4 regions of the Kribbella sp. NPDC026596 genome follow, and region 1 is predicted to be linked to each of the others. Evidence: riboswitches for the same ligand, from Rfam matches in the RefSeq annotation. Region 1 holds a riboswitch; each other region holds the start of a gene.

What was found. A riboswitch is a leader RNA that binds a small molecule or an ion and turns the genes downstream of it on or off. The one in region 1 is predicted to bind cobalamin.
Region 2: linked by a shared signal. The riboswitch ahead of cobN (cobaltochelatase subunit CobN) and the one ahead of metE (5-methyltetrahydropteroyltriglutamate--homocysteine S-methyltransferase) in region 1 are both predicted to bind cobalamin.
Region 3: linked by a shared signal. The riboswitch ahead of AB0E63_RS36390 (ribonucleoside-diphosphate reductase subunit alpha) and the one ahead of metE (5-methyltetrahydropteroyltriglutamate--homocysteine S-methyltransferase) in region 1 are both predicted to bind cobalamin.
Region 4: linked by a shared signal. The riboswitch ahead of AB0E63_RS06000 (SCO2322 family protein) and the one ahead of metE (5-methyltetrahydropteroyltriglutamate--homocysteine S-methyltransferase) in region 1 are both predicted to bind cobalamin.

Annotation. Positions count from the first base shown of each region.
Region 1 is NZ_JBEZYF010000067.1:28,200-35,876, reverse strand. Features, by position in the region: gene AB0E63_RS37175 (muconolactone Delta-isomerase family protein) at 1-112, opposite strand, end outside; gene ppdK (pyruvate, phosphate dikinase) at 470-3,124, opposite strand; gene AB0E63_RS37165 (ABC transporter substrate-binding protein) at 3,512-4,378, shown strand; cobalamin riboswitch at 4,422-4,644, shown strand; gene metE (5-methyltetrahydropteroyltriglutamate--homocysteine S-methyltransferase) at 4,779-7,010, shown strand; gene AB0E63_RS37155 (VWA domain-containing protein) at 7,053-7,677, opposite strand, start outside.
Region 2 is NZ_JBEZYF010000082.1:2,810-10,486, forward strand. Features, by position in the region: gene AB0E63_RS40275 (dipeptide epimerase) at 1-179, opposite strand, end outside; gene AB0E63_RS40280 (serine hydrolase) at 176-979, opposite strand; gene AB0E63_RS40285 (cobalamin biosynthesis protein) at 1,022-1,951, shown strand; gene AB0E63_RS40290 (phosphoglycerate mutase family protein) at 1,942-2,622, shown strand; gene AB0E63_RS40295 (DUF3500 domain-containing protein) at 2,613-3,581, shown strand; gene AB0E63_RS40300 (vanadium-dependent haloperoxidase) at 3,610-4,761, opposite strand; cobalamin riboswitch at 5,029-5,168, shown strand; gene cobN (cobaltochelatase subunit CobN) at 5,200-7,677, shown strand, end outside.
Region 3 is NZ_JBEZYF010000064.1:25,251-32,927, forward strand. Features, by position in the region: gene AB0E63_RS36375 (MarR family winged helix-turn-helix transcriptional regulator) at 1-337, shown strand, start outside; gene AB0E63_RS36380 (isochorismatase family protein) at 550-864, shown strand; gene AB0E63_RS36385 (ribonucleotide-diphosphate reductase subunit beta) at 947-2,014, opposite strand; gene AB0E63_RS36390 (ribonucleoside-diphosphate reductase subunit alpha) at 2,011-4,845, opposite strand; cobalamin riboswitch at 4,981-5,137, opposite strand; gene AB0E63_RS36395 (DinB family protein) at 5,198-5,791, opposite strand; gene AB0E63_RS36400 (Fic family protein) at 5,867-7,153, opposite strand; gene AB0E63_RS36405 (class I SAM-dependent methyltransferase) at 7,291-7,677, shown strand, end outside.
Region 4 is NZ_JBEZYF010000005.1:162,415-170,091, forward strand. Features, by position in the region: gene AB0E63_RS05985 (DUF3043 domain-containing protein) at 1-458, shown strand, start outside; gene AB0E63_RS05990 (aldo/keto reductase family protein) at 519-1,529, shown strand; gene AB0E63_RS05995 (hypothetical protein) at 1,526-1,735, shown strand; cobalamin riboswitch at 1,723-1,855, shown strand; gene AB0E63_RS06000 (SCO2322 family protein) at 1,947-2,654, shown strand; gene AB0E63_RS06005 (CbiQ family ECF transporter T component) at 2,655-3,743, shown strand; gene AB0E63_RS06010 (ATP-binding cassette domain-containing protein) at 3,740-5,350, shown strand; gene AB0E63_RS06015 (ECF transporter S component) at 5,347-6,180, shown strand; gene AB0E63_RS06020 (bifunctional adenosylcobinamide kinase/adenosylcobinamide-phosphate guanylyltransferase) at 6,173-6,700, shown strand; gene AB0E63_RS06025 (adenosylcobinamide-GDP ribazoletransferase) at 6,697-7,563, shown strand.

The DNA.
Region 1 (7,677 bases):
GCTTGCCGGCGGTCTTCAGCTCGGTGAGGTACTCACGGTGCGCCGGACGGACGGCCATCCGGCGGTCTGACTCGGCGAGGTCGAAGCGCAGCTGCACGACATAAAGGGCCATGCCGAAACCCTACATCGGCCTTGAAAACAAGAGGATTTGGTGCGGGAAGGGAGTCACGAGCCGCCACAGCGGCTGGTTCAGGTCAGACCCGAAAGTCGACGAGTGATCGCCCTTCCCGCCCGCACATTCTCGCCACCAGGAGAGCGCTTACGCAAGGGGTTGGTTAAGGAAATTGCTGCAGACAGTTGAGTCACATAACCCTTCGTAACCAACCCGCCCGCCGCGTCCATCAAAGGCCGGATCCGGTTCTACAGTCCGTCACGCGGCTCCGCTGTCAAGGCCCCCGGGTGACCGGAGCGGGGAGGATTCCTGCCCGATTCGGGACCTCCCCAACCCCGGCCGTTCCGGGTACGGCCGTTAGGCGAGGGCGGCGCGGCCGGATTCCAGGCGGGCTACGGGGATTCGGAAGGGGGAGCAGGAGACGTAGTCGAGGCCTGCCTCGTGGAAGAAGTGGATGCTGTCGGGATCGCCGCCGTGTTCGCCGCAGACGCCGAGTTTGAGGTCGGGCTTGGCGGCGCGGCCGCGGTCGACGCCGGTACGGACGAGTGCGCCGACTCCCTCGCGGTCGATCGACTCGAACGGCGACATCGCGAAGATGCCCTTCTCCAGGTACTGGGAGAAGAACGCGCCTTCGACGTCGTCGCGGCTGAAGCCCCACGTCGTCTGAGTGAGGTCGTTCGTCCCGAAGGAGAAGAAGTCGGCCGCCTCGGCGATCTGGTCCGCGAGCACCGCGGCCCGCGGCAGCTCGATCATCGTGCCGATCGGGATGTCCGAGTCCCCGACGACCTCGGTGAGCACACGTTCCACCTCGTCGCGAGCCAGTTGCAGCTCCTGGACCGCGCCGACCAGCGGGATCATGATCTCCGGCTGCGGATCCTTGCCCTGCTCGCGAAGCTCGACGGCGGCCGACGCGATCGCACGTACCTGCATCGCGAACAGCCCCGGGATGACCAGCCCGAGCCGGACACCACGCAGGCCGAGCATCGGGTTCTCCTCGTGCAGCCGCTCGACCGCGGCGAGCAACGCGGCGTCGCGTCCCGGGTCCTCACCCCGTTCGCGAGCCAGCGCGACCTTGACCGCCAGGTCCTCCATCGAGGGCAGGAACTCGTGCAACGGCGGGTCGATCAGCCGGATCGTCACCGGCAGCCCGTCCATCGCGGTCAGCAACTCCAGGAAGTCGCCACGCTGCAACGGCTCGAGCTCGGCCAGCGCCGCGTCCCGATCGGCGTCGTTGTCGGCGAGGATCAGCCGCTCGACGGACTCCCGCCGCTCCCCCAGGAACATGTGCTCGGTCCGGCACAACCCGATCCCCTCGGCGCCGAACCGGCGCGCCCGGGCCGCGTCGTCCGCGGTGTCCGCATTGGTCCGTACCCCGAGCCGCCGTACCTCGTCGGCATGCGTCATCAACCGGTGTACGGCGGCCACGAGTTCGTCACCGGCGTCCGGGGCGAGCGTGCCCTCGAAGTACTGGACGACCGGCGACGGGACGACCGGGACCTCACCGCGGAACACCTCGCCGGTGGTGCCGTCGATCGAGATCAGCTCGCCGGCCTCGAGCACCGTGCCGTTCACCTTGATGGTGCCTTGGGCAACATTCACGTCGAGCTCCTCGGCGCCGCAGACACAGGTCTTGCCCATGCCGCGGGCGACCACGGCCGCGTGCGAGGTCTTGCCGCCGCGGCTGGTCAGGATGCCCTGCGCCGCGATCATTCCGTGCAGGTCGTCCGGGTTCGTCTCGCGCCGGACCAGGATCACCTTCTCGCCCTGGTCGGCCGCCTCGACCGCGGCGGCCGAGGTGAAGACCACCTTGCCCGAGGCCGCACCCGGCGACGCGCCGATCGCCTTGGTGATCAGCTCCTTGTCCGCGTCCGCGTCGAACCGCGGGAACATCAGCTGCGCCAACTGCGCGCCGTTCACCCGGCGCAGTGCCTCGCCGGTGTCGATCACGCCCTCGTCGATCAGGCTGGTCGCGATCCGGAAGGCCGCCGCCGCGGTCCGCTTGCCGACCCGGGTCTGCAGCATCCACAGCTTGCCGCGCTCGACGGTGAACTCGATGTCGCACAGGTCGCGGTAGTGCCCCTCGAGCTTGGCCATGATCGCCATCAGATCGTCGTACGACGTCTTGTCGATCTGCTCCAGGTCCGCCAGCGGAACCGTGTTGCGGATGCCGGCCACCACATCCTCGCCTTGCGCGTTCTGCAGGTAGTCGCCGTACACACCGGGCTGGCCGCTCGACGGGTCGCGGGTGAACGCGACGCCGGTGCCGGACTCCATGCCGAGGTTGCCGAACACCATCGAGCAGATGTTGACCGCCGTACCGAGGTCTGTGGCGATCCGCTCCTGGCGGCGGTACAGGATCGCGCGGTCGGAGTTCCACGAGCCGAAGACGGCCTCGATCGCGAGGTCCATCTGGGTCCGCGGGTCCTGCGGGAACTCGCGGCCGGTGTGCTCGTGCACGGCCTGCTTGAAGGTCTTGACGAGGGCCTGCAGGTCGTGGGTGTCCAGCTCCAGGTCGGTACGGGCGCCCTTCGCCTGCTTGGCCGCTTCGAGCGCGTCCTCGAAGACATCGCCCTTCATGTCGAGCACGGTCTTGCCGAACATCTGGATCAGCCGGCGGTACGCGTCCCAGGCGAAGCGCGGGCTGCCGGACTGATGTGCGAGCCCGTTCACCGAGTCGTCGTTGAGGCCGACGTTGAGAACCGTCTCCATCATGCCGGGCATCGACGCGGCCGCACCGGACCGGACCGAGACCAGCAGCGGGTCGTCGGCCTGGCCGAGCTTCTTGCCCATCTTCTCCTGCAGCAGGTCGACGTGGTGGTCGATCTCGTCGGCCAGCTCCGGCGGGCACGAACCGGTTGCGAGGTACGCGCGGCAGGCGTCTGTGGTGATGGTGAAACCGGGCGGAACGGGCAGGCCGAGGTTGGTCATCTCGGCCAGGTTCGCCCCCTTCCCGCCGAGCAGGTCCTTCATCTCCTTGTTGCCTTCGGCGAAGTCGTAGACGAGTTTCGGCACTGTCACTCCCAAGGTTGCGGGCGGTGCTGGTGAGTCGCGGCGTGTGGTCCGCTGGCCCATCGACTCCGGTGGCGGGGGCGTCTTTTCAGGGTAAGCCAGAAAACCAGTCCAGTTGAACACTGGTCTCACGATGCCGACGTGACCCTGCCCACAGGTCGAAGGCCGGAAAACCCTTCCCTCATTGACAACGCAAGACAATCGTCGCGTTCACCAAGGAATCCTCGCGCCAACCCAAACAGGACTTTTCCGCAAGGGTCACCCGCCCTTCGGGGCGGGTCGTGAGGCCTGCCGGCCGGGGGTCGTGAGGGTTGCGAGGTGGTGGTCGTGGGGGCTTGCGGGATCGGGGCGCGGGGCTTGCGGGGGCGGGGTGGCGGGTAGGGTCCTTGGGTGCGGATCGTTTCGTTGCTGCCGTCTGCGACCGAGATCTGCTTTGCGCTGGGTGCCGGTGATGATGTGGTCGGCGTGACGTTCGAATGCGACTATCCGGCGGCGGCGCGGGCACGGCGGATCGTGTCGACGACCGCACTCCCCGAGGGACTGACGCCGGGTGAGATCGACGCGTTCGTCCGGCAGCGGGTCGCAGCCGGCGAGGATCTCTATCACCTCGACGCGGGTGCCTTGCGCGAACTCGACCCGGATGTCGTCATCACCCAGGACCTGTGCAAGGTCTGCGCGATCGACGTGACCGAAGTAGCCGACGCCCTCAGCTATCTGGGCTGCCAAGCCGAGGTGGTCACCACCGATCCACACAACCTCGAAGACGTCCTCACCTCGATCGGAACCATCGCCAAAGCAATCGACCGCGACCCCACCCCGCTCCTGGACAACCTCCGTCGCCGGCTCCGCGCCGCGGCAGTCCGAGCCAACCGCACGCGGCCGCGGGTGGCGTTGCTCGAGTGGACGGATCCGCCGTACGCGCCAGGACACTGGTTGCCGGAGATGGTGGCGCTGGCGGGTGGCACCAACGTCCTGGGCGCCGCGGGTCAGCGTTCGACCCCGATCACCTGGGAGGAGGTCGGTGGTGCGCGCCCCGACGTGATCGTGTCAGCTCCGTGTGGGTACGACCTCGACGGTGCCGTCCGACTGACAGCAGACCTCTCGAATCTCCTCCCACCGAGCATCCCGGTGTGGGCGGTCGACGCGAACGGGTACTTCGCCCGCCCGGGTCCCCGGCTCGTCGACGGGATCGAGCTGCTCGCCGCCCTCCTCCACGACAAGACCCCGGATCAGAAGATCGCTCGACGACTGCGGTAGTGGCGTTCGTCTCGACGTACGGCGGTTCGCGGCCGGCGCGCGTACGCTCGGGTACGCCGACGGTTCGCGTGGTCATGTGGTTGTGATCGCGCGAGGCAAGAGGGAACCCGGTGGGAATCCGGGACTGCCCCGCAGCGGTGAACGGGAACGACCGCCGTCACAAGCACTGAACGCCCAGCGTCCGGGAAGCGACGGCCAGTAGGTCCACCGGTCAGCGACCGGTCCGCCCGTGAGTCCGAAGACCTGCCGCCGGTGCGCTCACCAACCCGGTGCGCGCGGGAACGGTGGTCTCGTGGGAGGACCCTGCCCGGTCGGCCGCATCCAACCGACCCCACCGGCACGGTCTCCCCGCGATCCGCCGAACCATCGGCACGCTCGCGAGGAGAGAGACGTGAACACCATGAAGACTGTGCTGGGCTACCCACGGATCGGCCCGGCCCGCGAACTCAAGAAGGCCGTCGAGAAGTACTGGTCCGGCGACAGCAACGCGGCCGAGCTGGAGGCAGCCGCCCACCGGCTACGGGCCGACACCTGGCACGACCTGGCCGGCCGCGGCCTCGACGTACTCCCCGGCAACACCTTCTCGTACTACGACCAGATGCTCGACCACGTGCAACTGTTCGGCATCGTCCCCGACCGCTTCCGAGGCCTCTCCAAGCTCGACACGTACTTCGCGATGGCCCGCGGCCGGGACGAGGTCGCGCCGCTGGAGCTGACCAAGTGGTTCGACACCAACTACCACTACCTGGTCCCCGAGCTCACCGAGAACACCGTCTTCCAGCTCGACGCGACCAAGCCGCTCGAGGACCTGGCGGCCGCACGCGAGCTCGGCGTCGACACCCGCCCGGTCCTGATCGGACCAATGACCTTCCTATTGCTCTCGAAGTCCGTCACGCCTGGGTTCGAACCGCTCAGCCTGCTCGACCGCCTACTGGATGCGTACGCCGACCTGCTCAACCAACTCGAATCCGCCGGAGCGGAATGGGTGCAGCTGGACGAGCCGGCCCTGGTCCAGGACCGCACCCCCGCCGAGCTCGACGCTCTCCGTCGCGCCTACGACCGCCTCGCCACACTCACCGACCGCCCACGACTCCTGGTCGCGACGTACTTCGGTGACCCCGGCCCCGCGTTGCCAGTACTGACGTCGACCGCCATCGACGGTCTCGCGGTCGACCTCGTGTCCGCCCCCGGACTCGTCGACCAACTCGCCGTACTGCCGAGTCTGCGGCGCAAGACCGTCGTCGCCGGAGTGGTCGACGGCCGCAACGTCTGGCGCACGCCGTTGGGCGACGCACTCTCCACCTGCGCGAAGTTGCTCGACTCGGTCGGGCAGCTGGTCGTCTCCACCTCCTGCTCGCTACTGCACGTCCCGTACGACGTGGAGGCCGAGGACGAGCTGGATCCGCGCGTCCGCGAGCGGCTCGCGTTCGCACGGCAGAAGGTCGACGAGGTCGTCGTACTCGGCCGGGCCCTCAGCGAAGGGGTCCTGGTCGATCTCGGCAACCCGCCCGGCGGACCGGTCGAGGAGTCCGGCCTTGCCCGTGAACAGGCGGTCCGCGACCGGGCGGCCGCGATTCGTCCCGCGGATCGACAGCGGCCGTCGTACGACGAACGCCGTACCGCGCAGGAGTCGATCGGGCTGCCGGCGCTCGCAACCACCACGATCGGTTCCTTTCCACAGACCGCGGACATTCGCCGGACGCGCGCCGACCTGCGGGTCGGTCGGATCGACTCAGCGACGTACGACGAGCGGATGCGGGCCGAGATCGCACGGGTGATCGGGCCGCAGGAGGAGCTCGGGCTCGACGTACTCGTGCATGGTGAGCCCGAGCGCAACGACATGGTCCAGTACTTCGCCGAGCAGTTGGATGGCTTCGCGACCACGAAACAAGGCTGGGTGCAGTCGTACGGCAGCCGCTGCGTCCGTCCGCCGATCCTGTACGGCGAGGTGTCGCGACCGGCCCCGATGACCGTGTCGTGGGCGTCGTACGCGCAGTCCCTGACCGAGCGGCCGGTGAAGGGGATGCTGACCGGACCCGTCACGATCCTGGCGTGGTCGTTCGTCCGGGACGACCAGCCGCTAGCTACCACGGCCGACCAGGTCGCGTTGGCGCTCCGCGACGAACTGGCCGACCTGGACGCGGCCGGGATCAGGATCGTGCAGGTCGATGAGCCTGCGTTGCGCGAACTGCTGCCGCTGCGGGCCGCGGAACAGAAGGCGTACCTGGACTGGGCGGTCGGTGCGTTCCAGCTGGCGACCGGTGGAGCGCCGGCGGGCGTCCAGATCCACACGCACCTGTGCTATTCGGAGTTCGGTGCGGTGATCGCCGGGATCGACGGGCTGGACGCGGACGTCACCACGATCGAGGCGGCGCGCTCGCGGATGGAGGTGCTGACGGACCTCGCCGCCGTCGGCTTCCGGCGCGGGGTCGGGCCCGGCGTGTACGACATCCACTCACCACGGGTCCCGAGCACCGAGGAACTCACCGCCCTGATCCAGGCCGCTCTCGCGACCACCTCCGCCGAGCAGCTGTGGATCAACCCCGACTGCGGCCTCAAGACGCGCGGGTACGACGAGGTCGTCCCCGCCCTGCGGCACCTGGTCGAGGCAGCGCAGGCCGCCAGGTCCTGATCGAATGATGTTGCTGTGGGCACCTATCAAGGTGCCCACAGCTCACAGTCTCCGGCGAGTGCGGAGGTAGTCGCCGACCACCGCGGCCCCGAGGCCGTCCGAGTCGGGCGCCAGCACCCGCCCGCCACTGCGGCGGGCGAGCAGGTCGACGAACGCGTTCAGGCGCGGGTCATCACCAAGCCGGAACACGGTCAGCGAAGCGCCGAGCTTGGCCAGCCGGTCCACCTCGAAGATCGTCTTCCGCAACGTCGCCGGCTCAGGCGGGTACGAGAACTCCGCCGTACCGTCCGGCTCGAGGTGCGCGGTCGGCTCGCCATCGGTCACCATCAGCACGACCGGCTGCGCGTCCGGATGCCGGCGCAGGTGACGGCCGGCCAGCAGCAGGGCGTGATGCGCGTTGGTGCCCTGTTCCCAGGTGCCTTCCATCCCGATCAACTGCGGCAGCTCGACGACTCCGGCGTACCGGCCGAAGGTGATCAACTGCAGCGCGTCGTTGCGGTAGCGCGTCGAGATGAGTTGGTGCAGCGCGAGCGCCGTCCGCTTCATCGGCAGCCAGCGACCCTCCTGGACCATCGACCAGGACGTGTCGACCAGCAATGCGACCGCGGCCCGGGCCCGATGCTCGGTCTCCGCGATCTCCACATCGGCGACATCCAGCTTGACGGAC
Region 2 (7,677 bases), on a different contig from region 1:
GCCTGCGCACCGGCGAGCGACTCGCCCGTCACCTTCCAGACCTGCGGTGCCTCGCCCCAGCCAGTCAACTCGTCGTCGCTGATCTCGACCAGCAGCGAGTCCGCGTGGGTCGCCGTACGCAAGGCCGTCACGAACGGCGTGTGCAGCGGCGCCGAGACCAACTGCGTGCTGATCTTCATCGCACCCCTCCGAGGTCGTGCCGGTGGTTCCAGGCTTCGAGGGCGATCGCGGCGATCAGCTTCTGGGCTTCCGCGTCGGGCAGGTCGGACGTCGTACACACGACCAGCACGAAGGGCTCCGCGTCGGCCGGCCGAACGATGCCGCCGTCGTGGCGGATCCGGGTGTCCCAGCCGTTCTTGTGCTCGACCCGGGTGCCGTCGGGCAGCAACGCCGGGATCTCGCCGTTCCACTGATTGGCCGCCAGCAGATCCCGCAGGTAGTCGCCCTTCTCATTGCCCACGGCAACCAGTACGCCGGCCAGCCCGGCCGGGCTCATCAGGTTGCTGATACCTGCCCGCTGCGCGGCCGCGTCGTCGATCCCGCGGCGGATCGCGCTGTCGCCGGCGCCGTACTCCGCGAGGACGGCCTGCGCGGCGGGGACGCCGACCTGCTCGAGGACGAGGTCGGTCGCGAGGTTGCTGGAGCGGGTGATCATCTCGGTCGCCAGCCACCCGAGCGGCGCCGTCGTACCGAGCTTGGTCCAGGTCGCCGGCGCTTCGTCCTCGTCCGGGTTCACACCGAACCGCCCGCCGGCCGCGGACGCGAAGTCGTTGTGCACTGTCACCGGCTGGTCCAGCGCCAGTTCACCGGCCTCGACCTTGCGCATCATCGCCATCGCCACCGGCAGCTTCATCGTGCTCGCGGCGTAGTGCGTCCGCTCCGCCGCGTGCTCGAACACCGGTACGCCGTCCAGCCGGCCGAGCCAGACCCCGAACTCTCCGCTCCCGTCGACCGCTCGGAGCAGCTCCGCGATTCCCATGCCGGTCACCCAATCACAGCCTCACCTGGCAGACTGCCGAGGGTGTCCCGGGCTCACGGCATCCTCCTCGGCTTCGCCGCCGATCGTGCCTTCGGCGATCCGCGCCGCTTCCACCCCGTCGCCGGCTTCGGCCAGGCGGCCGCCCGGCTGGAGTCCCGCTGGTACGACGACTCCCGCGCGGCAGGTACGGCGTACGCCACCGTCCTCGTCGGTACGGCGACCGCCGCCGGAGTCCTCGTCGAGCGGCTGACCAGGAACCGCCCGATCGCGCACACGCTCGTCACCGCGGCCGCGACCTGGACCGTGCTCGGCGCGCGCAGCCTGGAGCGGGAGGCCTCAGTGATGGCCGGACTGCTGGAGGAGAAGGACATTCCGGCCGCGCGAGATCGACTCAGCCATCTGTGTGCGCGGGACGCGACCAACCTGGAGGCCGACGAGCTCGCCCGGGCGACCGTCGAGTCGATCGCCGAGAACACATCGGACGCGTGTGTGGCGCCGCTGCTGTGGGGCGGAGCACTCGGCGTACCCGGGCTGCTCGGCTACCGGGCGGCCAACACGCTGGACGCGATGGTGGGCTACAAGTCGGCGAAGTACCTCAACTTCGGGTGGGCGTCGGCCCGGCTGGACGACATACTCAACCTGCTGCCCGCTCGCGTCTGCGCGGTGCTCACCGGACTCGCGGCCGGGCGGCCCCGGGAGGTTGTGGCGGTGTGGAGGCGGGACGCGCCGAAGCACCCGAGTCCGAACGCCGGGCCGGTGGAGGCAGCGTTTGCCGGGGCACTCGACCTGACCCTCGGCGGGACCAACAGCTACGGGTCGTATCAGGAGGACCGTGGCACGCTGGGGGACGGGCCGACGCCGGCTGTCGCGGACGTACGCCGTACCGCCGCACTGGCTCGACGCGTCGGGATCGCAGCTGCCGGGGTCGCCGCGATCCTGGCCCTCGGGTGGAAAGGGAAGCGATGGGGCTGAGCCGACGGCCGATGCGGATCGCGCTGATCCGGCACGGCGAGTCCGAGGCGAACCTGGACAAGACGATCTTCGAGCGCGTCCCCGACCACGCGATCCCCCTGACCGCGCACGGCCACGAGCAGTCGGCCAAGGCGGGCACATACCTGCGGGAGCTGTTCGAGAACGAGCCAATCCGGGTGTACGTCTCGCCGTACCTGCGCGCCCGGCAGACGCTGGACTCGCTCGGGTTGGACGACCTGATTGGCATCGCCCGGGAGGAGCCGAGGCTGCGGGAGCAGGACTGGGCGAACTATCAGGACACCGCGGACATCGAGCAGCAGGAGAAGCTGCGGGACCGGTACGGGCACTTCTTCTACCGGTTCACCCACGGTGAGTCGGGGTCGGACGTGTACGACCGGGTGTCGACGTTCCTGGAGACGATGCACCGCGACTTCGAGAGCGCGGACGCGCCACGCAACGTGCTGCTGGTGTCACACGGGCTCACGATGCGGTTGTTCTGCATGCGCTGGTTCCACTGGTCGGTACGGTTCTTCGAGACGTTGCGGAACCCGGAGAACGCCGAAACACGCGTCCTGCTGCGCCAGCCGGATTTCCGGTACAAGCTGGACCGGCCGTTCGAACAGTGGACACATTACGAACCGACGGAACGGGAGCGATCGGCATGGTTGTAGAACGGACCCGGGAAGCGGTCCTCGAGCTACTGGCGAGCCTCACGCCCGGCCAGCTCGACAAGATCAAGGCGCCCTTCGACACGCCTGATCACCAGCAGTGGACGTATCTGCCCGGTCCGGTGCCCGGCCTTGCGCTGACCGAGCTGACGCCCGCGCAGCAGCGGCTGGTCGAGCGCCTGGTGGCGATCGGCTGCAGCGAGCGGGGTGCGGCCGATGCGTGGGCGGTGTGGGACGCGGAGGTCATCGTGCGCGGTATCCCCGCGCTGCCGCCGTCGGGGGAGTGGGAGGGGTCGGTCGTGGGCGACCGGTACTTCTTCCGGGTGCTGGGCGATCCGGCTGGGACGGAGCCGTGGGCCTGGCGGCTGAACGGTCACCACCTCGCGCTGCACGTCACGCTCGTCGACGGCGCCATCTCGTTCACCCCACAGTTCTTCGGGTCGAATCCGGCGGAGGTCCGCACCGGCCCGTCGGCCGGTCGACGCTTCCTGGCCGCCGAGCAGGACCTCGGCTTCCAGCTGCTGCACGCGCTCGAGCCCGGCCAGCTCTCCGTCGCACTGGTCTCCGACGCGGCACCGGACGACATCCTGACCCGCCACGACCCGATCGCCGACGCGTCGCTCCTCCACCGCGGTCTCGCCTACGGCGACATGACCGCGGACCAGCGTCAGCTCCTCAGCCTCCTGATCGGCCAGTACGTCGGCCGCGCCGCCGGACCGATCGGGTTGCAGACCTGGCAGGACATCACCGACCAGGGCATCGAGCGCCTGACCTTCGCCTGGGCCGGCGAGACCGAACCCGGCGTCGGCCACCGCCACTACTACTCGATCGCCGGCCCCACCTTCCTCGCCGAGTACGACAACACTCAGGACGACGCCAACCACATCCACTCAGTCTGGCGTGACGTTCGCAACGACTGGGGGATCGACCTCCTCGCCGCCCACTACGCCGCGCACCGCTGACGCGGCGCACGGCGCTTCGGGCTGACGCTCAGCTGTGGAGCGGCCGGAACTCGTGGTTGATCGTCCACGTGGCGGTGCGGTGACCGAGGCGGCTGGCGTCGGTCATGGCCTTCCGGAAGTGGAAGCCGAGCCAGATCCTGGCGTTCATGGTCTCGGCATCGAGGGCCGCGGCGCTGTCGTAGTGCCGAGTCGTCATGGTCACCGACGAGGAGATGTCCAGATCGAGGGACCGGGCGCTGAACAAATAGCTGAACACTCCGGTTGCGGCCCCGGTTCCGGAGGCGTGCCCGCTGACGTAGTCCGGATAGGGCGGCGTTTGCAGTAGCGACATCCAGGTGGGGTCGGCTTTCGTCGCCGGGTTCCGGTCGGTGTCGGCCAGCCGGATCGCGGTGATCGGGCGCCAGTAGGCGTAGTCGTACTTGCTTCGCCAGCAGGCAATCAGCGCATCGGCGATGCTCGTGCTGAGCAGGGCGAACGCCCGGGCGCTGGTGACGATGTCCATCCCCCGCGCGGTGACCTGGTCGCGAAGTGCCGTCTCGTACTGCAGCACCGCGTTGGCGTTCCAGAACAGCGCTGTCTCGGTCTGGAACGCGGTCCGGGTGGATCCGACCAGCGCGCCCTTGGCCTTCACCTCCGCGAAGTCCCGGGCATAGGCCTTCGACGTGATCGGGTCCGGCCCGGGCAGCCGGAACTGCGTCGGCGATCGGAGTGCCAGCGGTACGACGAAGCCGAGCCACGGGGCGAGCATCGGCGCGAAGGCGTCAGGTGTCGGGCGCCAGACTCCCGGAGCAGGCGTCACCGTCAGTTGGATGTTCGCGCCCCTGCCGTCGTTCTGTCGCGCTCGGATCAGGTTCGCGGCTGCGTGCCGGCCAACCTCGGTTCCGCGAACCTTGGCGCGGCCGTCGGCGATGCTGCCGAGCGACGCGGCATAGTCGGTGGCGAGGTTCGCCGCCGAGGCCGGGAAGTAGTACCGCAACACGTCGTACGCCGCCGTCGCGGCCGCCGCCTCCGACGACGCCTTGCCGCGGACCTTCGGTTGCTTCAGGTACGGCTGGTAGCGGCCCTCGATGGCCACCACCGCGTCGTACACGGCCAGCGAAACGAAGCCGAAGTACAGACTCCCCACCGGGACCGGGCTGGCGTTCTCGGTGTAGATCGTCCGCCGGCGATCGCGTTCCACTGGGTGATCACCGCCGGGTTCGAGTGGCTGCCGCCTGCCTGACTAGGCGCGGCGGTGAGGGCAGGAGCGGCGAGGCCGGCCGTCAGCACGACGACCAGGAATCTCCAGACCTTCAAGCGCATGATTGCCTCCTTCAGGTGAAGCCTGAGTGACGGCTTGCGCTGAAGAAGACGTTGCCGTGCGACGCCGAGAGGGCGTCCGCAGTACAAACCCTTAGCATTCCGGCCTACACCTGATGCCGCGTCGGGTCAACGGCGAGGCCTGTGCCCAGTGGGCCGGGACGTCGGTCGGCTAGAGTCGGCTCGTCATCGACGGCATCAGCAGGAACCCGGTGTGAGTCCGGGACGGTCCCGCCACTGTGAACCCTCATGGGGAAGTCAGGAACTGCCGCCGTCGTACCTCCGTCCGGGGCGTGGACACCCCGAGGAAGGACTGGGCGTGCCTGCCAACCTGCTGCTGCTCTCGACCGCCGACACCGACCTGCTTGCCGCTGCCGAGGCGGGTGCGGGCTGGGCGGTCGCCAACCCGGCCCGGCTGGAGCTCGACGACCTGACTCCTCTGCTCGACGCCGCCGAGGTTGTCGTGGTTCGCCTGCTCGGCGGGCGGCGCGCCTGGGAGGAAGGGCTCGACGCGGTCGTCGCGTCCGGCAAGCCGGTCGTGGTGGTCAGCGGTGAGGCCGCGCCCGACGCCGAGCTGATGTCGCTGTCGACCGTGCCCGCGGGGGCGGTGACCGAGGCACTGGCCTATCTCCGCGAGGGCGGCTCCGAGAACCTGCGCAACCTCGCCGGCTTCCTGCGCGACACGCTGCTCCTGACAGGCGACGAGTTCGAGCCGCCTCGCGCACTTCCGGCGTACGGCGTGCGTGGGGGGTACGTCGAGGACGACCGGCCGGTGGTCGGGATCGTGTACTACCGCGCGCACGAGATCTCCGGCAACACCGCCTTCGTCGACACCCTCGCCACCGCCGCCGCGGAGGCGGGCGCGCAGCCGCTGCCGGTGTACTGCGGCACCCTGCGCGGACTCGATCCGACGTCGTCCGAGAACGCCGAGCTGTTCGAGCTCCTGCGCAAGTGCGATGTCCTGGTCACGACGCTGCTCGCCGCCGGTGGATCCGTCGCGGCCAACGCGAGTGCCGGCGGTTCGGACGACGCCTGGGACGCCGGCGCGCTCGCGTCCCTCGACATCCCACTGATCCAGGGCCTCGCGCTGACGTCGACCCGCGAGCAGTGGCTGGCCAGTGACGCCGCGATCAGCCCGCTGGACGCGGCGACCCAGGTCGCGATCCCGGAGTTCGACGGGCGCCTGATCACGATCCCGTTCTCGTTCAAGTCGTACGACGCCGACGGACTGGCCCGGTACGCGCCGGACCCGGAGCGGTGTGCCCGGCTGGCCGGGATCGCAGTCGCGCACGCTCGCCTCCGCCACGTGCCGACTGCGGACAAGCGGCTCGCTCTGGTGCTGTCGTCGTACCCGACCAAGCACGCGCGGATCGGGAATGCGGTCGGTCTGGACACGCCGGCCTCGGCGGTCGTCCTGCTCGGGCAGCTGGAGCAGGCCGGGTACGACCTCGGCGGGCTCGACCTCAGCGAGCTGCAAGGGGCGGACGGTGCCGACGGGTTGATCCATCGGCTGATCGCGGCCGGTGGTCACGACGTCGAATGGCTGACCGACGAGCAGCTGGAGTCGGCGGTCGCCAAGATCCCGCTGTCGGTCTACGCGCAGTGGTTCGGGCGGGCGCCGGAATCGTTGCGCGAGGCAATGACCGAGGCCTGGGGCGCGGCGCCCGGTTCGCTGTACGTCGACACGTCCGGTGACGAACCCGCGATCGCGCTGGCGGCGCTGCGGTTCGGGAACGTGGTGCTGATGATCCAGCCGCCGCGTGGCTTCGGCGAGAACCCGGTGGCGATCTACCACGACCCGGACATGGCGCCCTCGCACCACTACCTGGCGGCGTACCGCTGGCTCGAGGCTCCGGCGGAGGAGGGTGGCTTCGGCGCGCACGCCGTCGTACATCTGGGTAAGCACGGGACGCTCGAATGGCTGCCGGGCAAGGGTATCGGGATGGCGGCCGACTGCGCGCCGGACGCCGTCCTCGGGAACCTGCCGATGGTCTATCCGTTCATCGTCAACGACCCTGGCGAGGGGACGCAGGCCAAACGGCGCGCGCACGCGACCGTCGTCGACCACCTGGTGCCGCCGATGGCGCGCGCGGAGACGTACGGCGAGATGGCCAAGCTGGAGTACCTGCTCGACGAGTATGCGACCGTGTCGGCGCTGGATCCGGAGAAGGTGCCGACGCTCCGGGCGCAGATCTGGACGCTGATCCAGGCGGCGCAACTGCATCACGACCTGCACACGTCCGAGAAGCCGGACGACGAGGAGTTCGATGAGTTCGTCCTGCATCTGGACGGATATCTGTGTGAGATCAAGGATGTGCAGATCCGGGACGGGCTGCACATCCTCGGTGGTGCGCCGGCCGGCGAAGCACGGGTCAACCTCGTGCTCGCCGTACTGCGGGCCCGTCAGCTGTGGGGTGGGTCGTACTCGATCCCCGGACTGCGGACCGCGCTGGGGGAGACCTTCGGGGTGGACGAGGCGGCCATGCTCGCCGATCCCGGCCGGGCCGTTCCGGAGCTTGCCGATCTGGCGACGCTCGCGGACCTGCCGGCGGTCAGTGGCGCCGATGGTGTGGACCTGTTGGAGGCCGTTGCGCGGAAGCTCGTCGTCGGGATGGAGACGCTGAGCTGGGATCCGCTCAAGGTTCCGGTAGTCGTGACTGAGGTCCTGGGTCGGTCGTCCGACCAGGTCTCGGAGTCGCTGACCTTCGCGGCCTCCGAAGTTGTCCCGCGGCTCGCGCGGACGGGTGACGAGCTGACCAACGTGCTTCGTGCTTTGGATGGCCGGTTCGTCGAGGCC
Region 3 (7,677 bases), on a different contig from region 1:
ACAGTCCTCGGTGCTCAGCCGGCTCGACAAGGACGGACCGGCGTCGGCCAGCGAACTCGCGGCCGCGGAGCGGGTTCGGCCGCAGTCGATGGCTGCAATTCTGGCAGCTCTCCGTGCGGCCGATCTGATCGAGCGCCACCCCGACCCCGGGGACGGTCGCCGTCAGGTCGTCTCGCTGACCACGGCCGGTCGGCACCGGATCCAGGGCGACCGGAAGGTCCGGCAGGAGTGGCTGGCCGACACCCTGGAGGAGCGCTGCACCGAGTCCGAACGCCAAACCATCCTCAAGGCCCTCGCCCTGCTCGACCACGCCATCGAGGCGGCGACCACCCGGTGACCCCCGACCCGGCCGCCTGGCCGAACTCTTCGGTCCCCGCCCGCTCTACCTGATCAGCCGGACCGCGGAGCTCGCCGACGCCTTCCGCAAGCACGGCCTTCCGGTGGTCCTGGTCCGCGTCAGCTTCAGCGCCGACGGTTCGGACCGCCCGACCCGCCGCGTCGAGCTGCAGCGGCACTCAACCCGGTACGCCGCCCGCCGGTGCCGACCAGATCGTCGACCGGTTGGCCGGGCACCCGGAAGACATCATCGTCACCAAGCGGAACTGGGGCGCATTCCACGGCACCGACCTCGACGTGCACCTGCGACGTCGCGGCGTCACCCAGGTCGTACTGACCGGGGTCGCGACCAGCATCGGCGTCGAGTCGACCGCCCGCGCCTCCTACGAACACGGCTACCACGTCACCCTCGCCATCGACGCGATGACTGACCTCGCCGCCGAATCTCACCAGCACGCCCTCACCCGCATCTTCCCCCGCCTAGGCGAAACCGGCACCACCGCCGAGATCCTCACCCTGCTCGGCTGACCAAAGGACCGCGGGGGAGTACACGCCTGCTCGGGTGACCGAAGCACCGCGGGGAGTACACCCCCGCGGTGCTTGCGCCGGCTCAGTCCCAGCTCAGGCCGCTGGAGGACTGGTACTCGATGACGCGGGTTTCGAAGAAGTTCTTCTCCTTCTTCAGGTCCATCACCTCCGACATCCAGCCGAACGGGTTGCGGGTCTCGCCGAAGATGGGGGCGAGGCCGATCTGCTCGGCGCGGCGGTCGGTGATGAAGTGCATGTACTGCTCGCACAACTCCGCGGTCAGCCCGAGTATGCCGTTCGGCATCGTGGAACGCCCGTACGCGACTTCCAGCTCACACGCGTCGGTGAGCATCTGCCGGACCTCGGCCTGGAACTCGGCCGTCCAGAGGTGCGGGTTCTCCTGCTTGATCTGGTTGATGCAGTCGATGCCGAAGTTCAGGTGGATCGACTCGTCCCGCAGGATGTACTGGTACTGCTCGGCGATGCCGACCATCTTGTTCCGCCGGCCGAGCGACAGGATCTGCGCGAAGCCGGTGTAGAACCACATCCCCTCGAACACCACGTAGAACGCGATCAGGTCGCGCAGGAACGCGGTGTCGGCCTCCGGCGTCCCGGTCCGGAAGTCCGGGTCCTCCAGGTGCTGGGTGTACTTGAGCGCCCAGGCGTCCTTGTCCGAGATCGACGGCACCTCGCGGTACATGTTGAACAGCTCGCCCTCGTCCAGGCCGAGCGACGTACAGATGTACTGGAAGGTGTGCGTGTGCACGGCCTCCTCGAACGCCTGGCGCAGCAGGTACTGCCGGCACTCGGGGTTGGTCAGCTGCCGGTAGACGGCCAGGACGATGTTGTTCGCGACCAGCGACTCCGCGGTCGCGAAGAAGCCGAGGTTGCGCTTCAGCATCAGCCGCTCGTCCTCGGTCAGGCCGTCCTTGGACTTCCAGAGTGAGATGTCGGCCTGCATCGAGACCTCGGTCGGCATCCAGTGGTTGTTGCACGCGGCAAGGTATTTATCCCAGGCCCACTGATATTTCAACGGCAGCAACTGGTTGACGTCGGCCCGCGCGTTGATCATCGCCTTGTCGGCAACCTCGACCCGGGATGCCCCGACGGCGACCGCGCCCAGCCCGGTGGAGTTGTTCGTGGTGGTCACTGGCAGGCCTCGCAGTCGGGGTCGTCGATGGAGCAGACGGCTCCGGTGGGTTCAGGAATGGCAACAGGCACTGCGTTGAGACGCCCGTCGGTGCCCTTCAGCGTGGACTTCTCCACGTGGGTCGCTGACTGGGAACGCAGGTAATAAGTCGTCTTGAGGCCATAGCGCCAAGCCGACCTGTACAACTCGTCCAGCGCTCGACCCGACGGCGCGGCCATGTAGAGATTCAGCGACTGTGCCTGGTCGATCCACTTCTGCCGACGGGAGGCGGCCTTGATCAGCCACAGCGGCTCGATCTCGAACGCGGTCGCATACAGCTCGCGCAGGTCGGCCGGGATCCGCTCGATCCCGGTCAGGATGCCGTCGTGGTACTTGAGGTCCGACACCATCACCTGGTCCCACAGACCCCGTGCCTTCAGGTCGGCGACGAGGTAGGGGTTTGCGACGGTGAACTCACCGGACATGTTCGACTTCACGAACAGGTTGCTGTACACCGGCTCGATCGACTGGCTCACGCCACAGATGTTGGAGATCGTCGCGGTCGGCGCGATCGCCATCACGTTCGAGTTGCGCATCCCGTCGCGCAGCACCTTCTGGCGCAACGCGTCCCAGTCCAGCTGCTTGCTCTCGTCAACGATCACGTCGCCGTCACGAGCGGTCTTGAGCAGCTCGAGCGAGTCGATCGGCAGGATTCCCTTGCTCCACAGAGATCCGTCGTACGTCGAGTAGCGGCCACGCTCGGCGGCCAGATCGCTGGACGCCTCGATCGCGTGGTAGCTGATCTGCTCCATCGAGCTGTCGGCGAACGCGACCGCGGCCTCGGAGGAGTACGGGATCCGCAGCGAGAACAGTGCGTCGGCGAAGCCCATCAGGCCGAGACCGACCGGACGGTGCCGCTGGTTGGCCCGCTCCGACTCCGGGGTCGTGTAGAAGTTCACGTCGATGACGTTGTCGAGCATCCGGACCGCCGTCTTCACGGTGTCGCGGAGCAGGTCGGCGTCCAGGCCGTCAGGGGTCAGGTGCGCGACCAGGTTGACCGAGCCGAGGTTGCAGACCGCGGTCTCCTCGACGGTCGTGTTGAGCGTGATCTCGGTGCACAGGTTCGACGAGTGGACGACGCCGTCATGCTGCTGCGGCGAGCGCAGGTTGCAGGCGTCCTTGAACGTGATCCACGGGTGACCGGTCTCGAACAGCACGGTCAGCATCCGGCGCCACAGGTCGACGGCCTTGACCCGCTTGAACACGTGGATCTCACCACGGTCGGCGGCTTCCTCGTACCCGACGTAGGCCTCGGCGAACGCGGCGCCGTACAGGTCGTGCAGATCCGGGACCTCGTTGGGGGAGAACAACGTCCACTCGCCACCCGCCTCGACGCGCTGCAGGAACAGGTCCGGCACCCAGTTCGCCGTGTTCATGTCGTGCGTACGCCGACGCTCGTCACCGGTGTTCTTCCGGAGATCGAGGAACTCCTCGACATCGATGTGCCACGTCTCCAGATACGCACACACCGCGCCCTTCCGTTTTCCGCCCTGATTCACGGCTACGGCGGTGTCGTTGGCGATCTTCAGGAACGGTACGACGCCTTGCGACTCACCGTTGGTGCCGCGGATCTTGGCGCCGATGCCGCGTATCGGGGTCCAGTCGTTGCCGAGACCGCCGGAGTACTTCGCGAGCAGCGCGTTGTTGCGGATGCCGTGGAAGATGCCGGCCAGGTCGTCGTCGACCGTGGTCAGGAAGCACGACGACAGCTGCGGCCGGGTGGTGCCGGAGTTGAACAGGGTCGGCGTGGACGACATGAAGCGGAACGAGCTGAGCAGCTCGTAGAACTGGATCGCGCGCGCCTCCCGGTCGTCCTCGCGCAGCGCCATCCCCATCGCAACCCGGAGGAAGAACGCCTGCGGCAGCTCGAAGCGGGCCTTGTCGATGTGCAGCAGATACCGGTCGTACAGCGTCTGCAGGCCGAGGAAGGTGAAGTCCAGATCGCGCTCGGGCTGGATCGCGGCGGCGAGCCGGGCCAGGTCGAAGGTGGCCAGCGCGGGGTCGAGCTGTCCGGCCTCGATGCCGACCTGGATGTAGCGCGGGAAATAGTCCGCGTACGCCTCGGTCATGTCGGCCTGGCTGGCCTGCCGGGGCTCGCCGTGGACGCGGCCGAGTGCCTCGCGCCGGATCTGGTCCAGCAGCAGCCGGGACGCGGCGAAGCTGTACTGCGGCTCGGTCTCGACGTAGGACCGGGCGGCCATCACCAGCGCGAGCTCGACCTCGTGCTGCGCGATGCCGTCGTAGCAGGAGCCGAGGGTTTCGTCGAGGATCAACTCGGGGTCGACCGCGTCGAGCCCCTCGGCCGCCTCGGCGACGACCACCCGCAGTCGGTCGGTGTCGAGCGGCGCCCGGCTGCCGTCGGCCGCGCGGACCGTCAGAGTGGGCTTCTCGGTGACCCCGGCCGGGTCCGCGGGCGTGCGGGCCTTGGTCCGTTCCTCCCGATAGAGGACGTACGCGCGGGCGACCTGGTGCTCACCGGCGCGCATCAGCGCCAGCTCGACCTGGTCCTGGATGTCTTCGACCTGGACGCTGCGCCGGGCGTCACCGCGGCTGGTCAGGGCGCCTACGACCCGGCCGGTCAGGTCGGCCACCAGGTCACGGACCCGGTGGGTGGCGCCGGCCTCGGCGCCCTCGACCGCGAGGAAGGCCTTGCTCACGGCAACCGAGATCTTGCTGGGGTCGAAGGCGGTGCTACTCCCGTCGCGGCGGACGACGGTGAGTTGGTGGTGCTGATCGGCCGAGCCGTCCGGTCCGGTCTGATCAGCGGTCCGGGATGAGGAAGCGATAGTCACAGATGCTCTCTCCACGCGAGAATCGGAGGCCCTCGACCATTGCGCGGGCAGGCGCACGACGACACGGCCGCACCGGCCGGGAACACTGCCGTCACGCCCTGCGACCCACCCGCGAGGTCTCGGACCGCGTGCACCGGCGGTGCACGCGCCGGTGGCAGGTATCCGGACTCGCGGAAGGTCTCCGCTCACCGTTGCGGGGCAGCTCCGGACTTGCACCGGATTCCCCTGTTGCCTCGGCGTGACCCACATCTTGTGGTGCCGACCACTCCGAACCACCAGCAGTAGTGATGCTAGGCGGCGGGATCTAGATCTTGTGGTAGCGCCACGCCGCGTGTCGCACATCTTGTGGTTCTCAGGCCGCGACCGCATACAGATCCTGAAGCGTCATGATCTCCGAGCCGTGGTGGATGAGCTCGCGGTTGAGCCGGAGCACGACGTGGCCGAACGGCTCACCCGCGTCCAGCTCGGTCGCCTGGCTCAGGCCGACCGTCATCACCTGCTCCTCGTCCAGCGCGGCGATCGACTCCTGCCAGGCGTCCACCCAATGCGTCAGCCAGGCCACCGCATCCCGCGCGTTGCCGTGCAGCGTGATGTCGGCCCGGCCTTGCCGGCTCTCGCCGAACGTCCACTCCCAACGCTCGAAGAAGGTCTCGGTCAGATGGGCGATCAGCCAGGCGATCGTGCGTGGGCCGCGATGGTCCGGCTCGTCCTGCCACTGCGCCACCCACTCCCCGGATCCGAGTGATCGGAACCGGCCGGCGTAGTGCCGCCGGACGACGGTCAGGGCCTCGCTGCTCGGTCGCCAGAAGTACTGCTCGTCGGTCAGCTGGGCGAGCCGGCCGGACAACACCATCCAGCTGAAGCCGAGCTGGCCTCGCACCATCGCCATCGCTGATGGGCGGTGCAGGATGTCCCAGTCGAACGGCTCCGGCATCACGGTTCTCACGCTCCCCGTCAGGCGCCTCGATTTGAGACGCGATCGAACATGTGTTCGAATTGTGTCTCGACGGGGAGGAGAAAGTCAATGCGGATGGTGTGTTGGTTCTGGCCTCGACGGAACGGGTCTGCTAGGCGGTTCGATCCGGGTATCGGCCGCCGGGCTGGCGAAGCGCCGCTCGAGCAACGTGAAGGCGTCGATCAGTTCCGGGGCTTCGTAGACACGGTTCCGGCGGCCGTCGGTGACCTCGCGGAGGACCTTCGCCTCGACCAGCTTCGCCAGTCCCTGGTTGGCGGCCTGCTGAGACCGATCGATGAGCTGCGCGGCCGCGGCGAGGGTGAGGACCGGGGCCGCCGGCAGTGCTTCGATCAACAGGTCGGTCGCAGATCCCGCGCGGACGGGTGTCGCCCGCTCGCGCCACGCGGTCTTGAGGTCCGTGGCGGTCTGCTCGAAGCGAGCAGCCTCCGCGGTCGCATGACTGCACGCCATCGCGAACATGCTCAGCCATGGGTTCGCCGCCGACCGCGCCTTGGCGGTGGTCGCCCGCCCGACGTAGCGGAAGTCGGTCAGGGCCTCGATGTACTGCCCCGCGTGCGTGGCGAGCGACAACGACACCGGTGGCACGGTCCGCGAGACCAGGCCGTCGGCCCGCAGGATCAAGTGAATCAATGCACGGCCGGTCCGACCGTTGCCATCGGCAAATGGATGGATGGTCTCGAACTGGGCGTGGGCGATCGCGGTCTTGGCCAGCACCGGCAGGCGGGACTCGCGGACGAACGTCATGAGGTCGGCGAGGAGGTCAGGGATCAGATGGGCCGGCGGCGGGACGTAGTACGCCTCGGCGGGGGAGCGGCCGCCGATCCAGTTCTGCAGGTAGCGGATCTCCCCGCCGACGTCGGGGGTGGGGGACTGGGCCATCAGTCGCCGGTGTGCTTGCAGCAGGTGGTCGACCTCGAGATTGTCGCCGGCCTGGACGGATTCGGTCACCCAGGTCATCGCGTCGACTGCCCCGAGCACCTCCTCGGCGGTGACGTCACCGGGTCCGCTGCCGGCGCGATCACGGAGTACGTCGGCCTTGAGCAGGCGGCGCGCGCCGACCACCAGTCCTTCGATCTGGGAGGACCCGACAGCTTCGGCCCGCAGCAGCAGCCGGGCGAGCGCCTCACTGTTGGTGAGCACGGCGGCCGTTGCGTCGAGCCGGGCGAGGTCGCCGGCGGCGTCCTCGAGGACGGCGAGCACGTCGTCGCTCAGGTCGAACTCGCGCCCGACCAGCGGATCCGGGAAGTACAACTCGTAGGACCCGCCCAACCGCTCCGCCCGGGTGAACCCGTCCGGGTGCCCAGGCCACCGATGCAACTCGACCCGTGCCATACCTCTTATTCAAGCTTATCCACAAACCTTGAACAAGAGTCCACAGCCTGTGGATGGTGGTGACTTTGAGTGGCGAGGTGTGGACCCGGTTGTGGGCAGACTGGACGGCGGCCGAACGGAGACGGACGGAGACGCCGGTGACGTTGGACGTGGAGACTCAGGAGATGGTGGCCGCCAACGAGGCGGACTGGGACGCGCGGGCGCCGCTGCATGCGGCCAGCCAGTTCTACAGTCAGCCCGCGGAGGACTGGTTCGCCGACTACGAGTGGGACGACCTCGGTTCACTGCGCGGGCGCGACGTACTCCATCTGCAGTGCCACCTCGGGACCGAGACCATCGCGTTCGCCCAGCGCGGCGCGCGGACCACCGGTCTCGACCTGTCGGCGAAGTCGCTGGAGGAAGCACGCCGGATCGCTGCCAACGCCGATCAGGACGTCGAGTACGTGCACGCCGATGTCTACGACGCGGTCGATGCGGTCCAGGGTCGTCGATTCGACGTCGTCTACACCGGCAAGGGCGCGCTC
Region 4 (7,677 bases), on a different contig from region 1:
AGCCGCGCAACCGCAGGGAGGCCTCGGCGTACCGGCGGGAGAAGGTCCGGACCGAGCGGTCCAAGATGCAGGACGCCATGCGCACCGGCGACGACCGGTACCTGCCGGCCGCCGACAAAGGCCCGGTCCGGCGGTTCGCCCGCGACTACGTGGACGCCCGCTACTCGGTGATGGAGTTCGCGCTGCCGATCCTGCTGGTGGTGTCCCTGATCGGCGTGGTCTTCTCCCGGCAGTTCCTCTGGCTGGCCGGCGTGGTCAACCTGCTCTTCCTGGCGATGATCCTGCTGATCGCGCTGGACTGGTTCCTGCTCTCGGCCGGGCTGCGCCGGGCGGTGACGGTGAAGTTCCCGAAGGAGTCCACCAAGGGCCTCGGGTTCTACGCGGTCCGCCGGACCATGCAGATGCGCCGCTGGCGACTGCCCAAGCCCATGGTCAAGCGCGGCGAGAAGCCGTCCTGATCCTCGGTACGACGGGCGCCGGGACGGTGCCCACCGCCCGGGGACAGTAGGGTCAGGGGTATGGACTTCCGCTATCTCGGCAACAGTGGTTTGAAGGTCAGCGAGATCTCGTACGGGAACTGGCTCACGCACGGGTCCCAGGTGGAGAACGAACAGGCCAAGGCCTGTGTGCGGGCGGCCCTGGAGGCCGGCATCACCACGTTCGACATCGCCGACACCTACGCCAACACCAAGGCCGAGTCGGTCCTCGGCGAGGCGCTGGAGGGTGAGCGGCGCGAGTCGCTGGAGATCTTCACCAAGGTCTACTGGCCGACCGGTCCGTTCGGACCGAACGACACCGGCCTGTCCCGCAAGCACATCCACGAGTCGATCAACGCCTCCCTGAAGCGGCTGAAGACCGACTACGTCGACCTCTACCAGGCGCACCGGTTCGACACCGAGACGCCGCTGGAGGAGACGATGGAGGCCTTCGCCGACGTCGTCCGGTCCGGCAAGGCGCTGTACATCGGCGTGTCCGAGTGGACCGCCGAGCAGCTGCAGGAGGGCCACCGGCTGGCCCGGGAGCTGCGCATCCCGTTCGTCTCGAACCAGCCGCAGTACAGCATGCTCTGGCGGGTGATCGAGGCCGAGGTGGTGCCGGCCTCGGAGGAGCTCGGCATCGGCCAGGTGGTGTTCTCACCGATCGCGCAGGGCGTGCTCACCGGCAAGTACCTGCCCGGTCAGCAGCCACCGGAAGGTTCGCGGGCCACCGACGCGAACGGCGCCAACATGATCAAGCGGTTCCTCAACGACGACGTGCTGAGCCGCGTGCAGGAGCTGAAGCCGCTCGCGGACGAGGCCGGCCTGGCGCTGTCTCAGCTCGCCATCGCCTGGGTGCTGCAGAACCCGAACGTCTCGTCGGCCATCATCGGCGCGTCCCGCCCCGAGCAGGTCGTGGAGAACGTGAAGGCCTCCGGTGTGAAGCTCGAGGAAGCCCTGCTCAAGCGGATCGACGAGGTCCTCGGCGGGATCGTCGAGCGCGACCCGGCCAAGACCGCGCAGAACTCGCCGCAGACCCGGCCCGGCTCATGAGCTGGAGCTGGCGGTTCGAGACCGCGAGCGGCGCCCTGGTCGACCCGGGTGAGGTCGGCGGGGCGGAGTTCTCCGCTCAGGGTGACGCGGAGAGCTGGCTCGGTGAGAGCTGGCGGGACCTGGCCGAGCGTGGCGTCGGCCAGGTGTACCTGCTGGAGGACGGCCGGGAAGTCTACGGCCCGATGAGTCTGTCCTCCGCAGAGTAGGCTTCGGTCGAACCACTCCTGCGTGCACAGGGAAGCCGGTCCGAGTCCGGCGCTGACCCGCAACCGTAGGCCACCTCAGGTGGCGAGCCGGAACACTGTGCCGCAGGGAGACAGGCTCAACTACCCGCCGTGGTCCGCGGGTGGAGCCCCTACCCTGCCGGAGCAGGCGGGACCTCCTCCACCGGGCCATGAGCCCGATAGAGGACACGAGATGACTGCACACCGGACCGTACGACTGGTCCTCGCCACGCTGGCGGGTCTCCTGCTGGCTGGGACCGTCGCCACCACCGCCCAGGCCGAGGACGGCTATCGCTTCTGGGGCTACTACCAGTGGAGCTCAGGCCAGTGGGCCTTCTCCCAGAAGGGCGCTGACGCCGTCGTCCCAGCCGACGGGGCGGTGGAGGGCTGGCGGTACGCCGTCGGCGGTGCGAAGCCCCGCGTGCCGCGCGCAGCCGGCGACTTCGAAGCCATCTGTGGCAAGACACCGGCGGAGACCGGCAAGAAGCGCGTGGCTCTGGTCGTCGACCCCGGTACGCCGGAGGACGCGGTCAGCGGTGAGACTCCGGGACAGGCCACCGGCACCTGCGTGGTCACGGACACCCAGGCGAACGGCGCCAAGATCCTCGCGGCGGTCGCGCCGGTGCGGATCGAGAAGGGCCTGACCTGCGGCATCGCGGGCTATCCGGCCAAGGGCTGCGGGGATCAGGTGAAAAGCATCCAGGTCCCGGCCACCGACGCCCCCGTGACGCTGCAGATCGGTGCCGCGGTCGGCTCGACCGCGGTGACCTCTCCGGCCTCCTCCTCCTCTGACGACGGCGGTGATGGTGCGCCGTGGAGCGGGATCATCATCGCCGCTGTGGTCGTGCTCGCCCTGGCCGGCGGTGGTCTGGCCCTCAACCGCCGGCGCACCGCCAAGTAAGTGCGTACTGTCCATCAACTGACGCTGCCCCGGGCACTCCACCCGGGGGCCTGGTGGCTGTGGGCGCTCGGCATGGCCGTGGCGGCCAGCCGTACGCGGAACCCGGTGCTGCTCGTGCTGATCCTCGCAGTCACCGGATTCGTGGTGGCCGCCCGCCGCTCCGACGCTGCCTGGGCCAGCAGCTACACCGCGTTCCTCAAACTGGGTCTGGTGGTCATCGGCGTCCGCGTGGTGCTGCAGGCACTGCTCTCCACCCGTTCGCAGGGGAACACGGTGCTGTTCATCCTGCCGCAGATCCCCTTGCCTGACTGGGCAAACGGGGTCAAGCTCGGCGGCGAGGTCACCCTCGAGGCACTGCTGACCGCGCTGTACGACGGCTTTCAGCTGGCGGTCATGCTCTGCTGCATCGGTGCGGCCAACTCACTGGCCAGTCCGCGGCGGCTGCTCAAGTCGTTGCCCGGGGCCCTCTACGAGATGGGCGTGGCTTGCGTGGTCGCGCTGACGTTCGCACCACAGTTGGTGACGGACGCCCGCCGGATCCGCGCCGCCCGTCGCCTCCGCGGCCGCACTCGCGGCTCCTTCCGTACGACAGCCATGCCGGTGCTGGAGGGTGCCTTGGACAGGTCGGTGGAGCTCGCCGCCGCGATGGACTCTCGCGGCTACGGGCGTACGGCGCAGGTCCCCCGGGCGCAGCGCCGTACGACTGCGGTCTCCGTCCTGCTGGGGTTGCTGGGCATTCTGCTCGGGGTCTATGCGTTGCTGACCGACGCCATGTCGTTCCCGATCGCCGCGGCCACACTGGTCGTGGGACTGCTGCTTTCCGTGGGAGCCATGGCGATCGGGCGGCAGCGGGTCACGCGGACGCGGTACCGGCCTGACCCATGGGCGCTGCCCGAGTGGTTGGTCGTCGCCTCCGGAGCAGTCGCAGCCGGAGCCATGGTCACTGCGGCGGCGCGCGGTGTTTACGGTCTGCTGCTGGCTGGCCCGTTGGTGGTGCCACCGGTTCCGGTGCTGCCGGTTGTCGGCGTACTGATCGGACTGGCGCCGGCGCTCGTCGCACCGCCGCTGGTCAGGCGGGCGGTCACATGATCGAGTTCGACCGGGTGACAGTCACGTACGACGGTGCCGCGGAGCCGGCGCTGCGGGACGTGAGCTTCTCCGTGCCCGAGGGCGAGCTGGCGCTCGTGATCGGCCGGACCGGTTCCGGCAAGTCCACGTTGCTGCGGGCAATCAACGGACTGGTGCCGCACTTCACCGGCGGCACGCTGTCCGGCCGGGTGCTGGTGAACGGGCGGGACACCCGCGAGTACCGGCCGCGCGACCTGGCCGATGTGGTCGGTCTGGTCGGGCAGGACCCGATGGCGGGGTTCGTCACCGACACGGTCGAGGACGAGCTCGCGTACAGCATGGAGTCGCTCGGTGTCGCGCCGGATGTGATGCGGCGACGGGTCGAGGAGACTCTGGATCTGCTCGGGTTGGCCGACGTACGGGATCGGGCGTTGACCTCGCTGTCCGGCGGACAGCGGCAGCGGACCGCTATCGGTGCCGCGCTCACCTCGCATCCTGCCGTGCTCGTGCTGGACGAGCCGACGTCTGCCTTGGACCCACAGGCGGCTGAGGAGGTGCTGGCCGCACTACAGCGGCTCGTGCACGACCTGAGCGTCACGGTGGTCATGGCGGAGCACCGTCTCGAGCGAGTGATCCAGTACGCCGATCGCGTGATCGAGGTACCGGGCGGAGCGGCTGCCGTGTCCACTGGACTTCCGGCGGATCGGATGATCACGGCACCGGTCGCACCGCCTGTGGTGGAGCTGGGACGGCTGGCCGGTTGGTCTCCCCTGCCGCTGTCGGTGCGCGACGCCCGGCGGGCTGCTGTGGCGTTGCGGAGCCGGCTCGACTCCACTGCGCCCCAGAGGTCGGTTGCTGTGCACGGTCCGGAGCTCGCGCGGTCCACTGATCTGGTCGTTGCCTACGGCGACGTGATGGCGTTGCGTGGAGTGTCGGTCAGCATCAAGGCCGGTGAAATCGTCGCACTCATGGGCCGCAACGGCGCCGGCAAGTCCACACTGCTCAACGCTCTGGTGGGCCTCGCGCCGGTCCGCTCCGGTACGGCGGTCGCCGCCGGAGCCGACCCACGTCGTACCAAGCCTGCGGAGCTGGTCAAGGCGGTCGGACTGGTGCCGCAGGAGCCCGCTGACCTGCTGTACGCCCCCACGGTCGCCGAGGAGTGTGCGGCCGCCGACTCCGATTTCGGCGTGCAGGCGGGCAGTTGCCGTGCCCTGCTGAATCGGCTGTCGCCCGAGATCGACTTCGCGATGCACCCACGGGACCTCTCCGAGGGACAACGGTTGTGTCTGGCGCTGGCCGTCGTACTGTGTGGCGCTCCGCCGCTGGTGCTGCTGGACGAGCCCACGCGCGGGCTGGACTACGGCGCCAAGCGGCGGCTGGTGGCGATCTTGCGCGAGCTGGCTGCGGCCGGGCATGCGGTCGTGCTGTCGACGCACGACGTGGAGCTGGTGGCTGAGGTCGCCACCCGCGTGATGGTTCTGGCCGAAGGTGAGCTGGTGAGCGACGGCGAGACGGCCGCCGTGATCGCGGGGTCTCCGGCGTTCGCTCCGCAAGTGGCCAAGATCCTTGCCCCACTACCGTTCCTGACCGTCGGCGAGGTCGCGACCGCACTCGAGCGTGCGTCATGAGTGTGCTCCGCGTCCCTTCGCTTCGGCTGGTCCGGCTCAAGCCTCGCAGCACAGCCACCCTCGTGGTTGCGTCGTTGGTCGGGCTGCTGGCGTTCGGGTGGCCGCTGTTCCTCCACACCGACCAGGTGGGTGCGTCCGCGATCGGGCACACCACGGATGCGCCCTGGCTGTTCGTGTTGCTGCTGCCGCTGCTGGTGGCCGTCGTACTCGCGGAGCTGTCCGAGTCGGGCATCGACGCGAAGGTGATCTCGCTGCTCGGCATGCTCGCGGCCGTGGGGACTGCGCTCCGGGCGCTCGGCCCTGGTACGGCTGGGCTGGAGCCCGGGTTCTTCCTGCTCGTGCTGGCGGGGCGGGCGTTCGGAGCCGGGTTCGGGTTCGTGCTGGGGGCGGTGTCGTTGCTGGGTGGTGCGCTGATCACCGGTGGGGTCGGACCGTGGATGCCGTTCCAGATGTTCGCCTGCGCGTGGGTGGGGTGCCTGGCCGGGCTGCTGCCTCGGGTGGGCGGGCGGTTGGAGTTGATGGTGCTGGCGGCGTACTCGCTGGTGGCCGGGGTGATGTACGGCGTGGTGATGAACCTGTGGTTCTGGCCGTACGCGACCTTCGGCAGCGACTTCTCCTTCATCCCGGGTGACGAGCTGGCCGCCAACCTGCACCGGTACTTGCTGTTCGTGGTCGCGACGTCGCTGGGGTGGGACATCCCGCGCGGGGTGCTGTGCGCCGTACTCGTGCTGACGCTCGGTCGCCCGATCCTCAACGCCTTCCGCCGGACGGCCCGCAAGGCTGCCTTCGACGCACCGGTGCGCTTCGAAAACAGGAGCTCAGATGTCTGAACGAATCCTCATCCTCGGCGGTGCGCGATCGGGTAAGTCGATCGCTGCCGAGCGCCGCCTTGCCGCGGAACCGGACGTCCTGTACGTCGCAACCGGCGGAGACGACTCCGGTGACGCGGAGTGGGCCGAGCGGGTCGCCAAGCACCAAGCTCGTCGCCCGGCCAGCTGGGGTCTGGTGGAGACGATCGACCTGGTCCCGTTGCTCGAGTCCGCCGGTCCGCCGCTGCTGATCGACTGCTTGACGCTGTGGCTGTCGCGCACCATGGACACCTTGGAGATCTGGTCCGATCTGAGCCGGGCCGGGCTGATCGAGCAGCGCATCGAGGACCTCGCCGACGCGTGGTCCCGGACGCCGCGGATGGTGATTGCCGTGAGCAACGACATCGGCTCCGGCGTCGTCCCCGCCGACGCCGGCACCCGCCTCTTCCGCGACCTGATGGGCCGCCTCAACACCACCATCTCCCTCACCTCCGACCAAGTCCTCTGGACCATCGCCGGCCGAACCCTCCCCCTCACATGACGCCTCCTGAGAGCCGTCGCGGTGCGTGGGCGGATGGGTTGCGGCTGGCGGTGGGGATGCTGAGCGTGCTGCCGGCGGGGATGCCGTCGCGGGTTGATCGGGTGGTTGGTGGGCGGGCGATGGTGCTGGCGCCGGCTGTCGGGGTGCTGCTTGGCGGGATCGCGGCTGGGGTTCTGGCGTTGGCTCAGGTCGTGCAACCGGACGCGGAGTTGCTGGCCGCGGTGCTCGGCGTACTGGTCGTGGCAGGGCTGTCCGGGGCGCTGCACCTCGACGGGCTCGCCGACTTCGCGGACGCCCTCGGCAGCCGGCGGGACCGCGAGACCATGCTCCGGATCATGAAGCAGAGCGACATCGGCCCGTTCGGCGTCGTGGCCATCGTCGGCGTACTGCTCGTGGACGTCGCCGCCCTGACCGCCTGCATCCAGGCCGGCTTCGGTTGGCAGGCCGTCCTGATCGCCACGACCGCGAGCCGTCTGACCCTCCCCTGGTCCTGCCGCACGGCCATCCCTGGAGCCCGCCCAGACGGTCTCGGCGCCCTGGTCGCCGGCACAGTCCGCCCCCTCACAGCCACCCTCACCACAGCCGCCGCACTAGGCGCCGCCCTGCTCCTAGCCTGGCTCAGCGCACCACTCGCCACGCCCTCAGGTGCCCCGCTCACGGCAGACCAGGTCGTCAGCCGCCACTCCCCCGACGTGCTCCTGCTCGCCGGCACCGCGGCCGCCGTCTTGCTAGCCGTAGCCACCAGCTTCGCCACCACCCGCCGCGCCCGAACTGCCCTCGGCGGAACCACCGGCGACGTCCTCGGCGCCACCATCGAACTAACCCTCCCGGTCACCCTCCTAACCCTCGCCCTAACGGCATAACCCCGCCCCCTCCCGCCACCCGCGCCACCACCAATCGGACCACCACCAGTACGGCGATCCGTCGCGATCAGCCCCGTCAGGCCCAGCTCCTCGGCGCTCCCCGCACACCTTCCC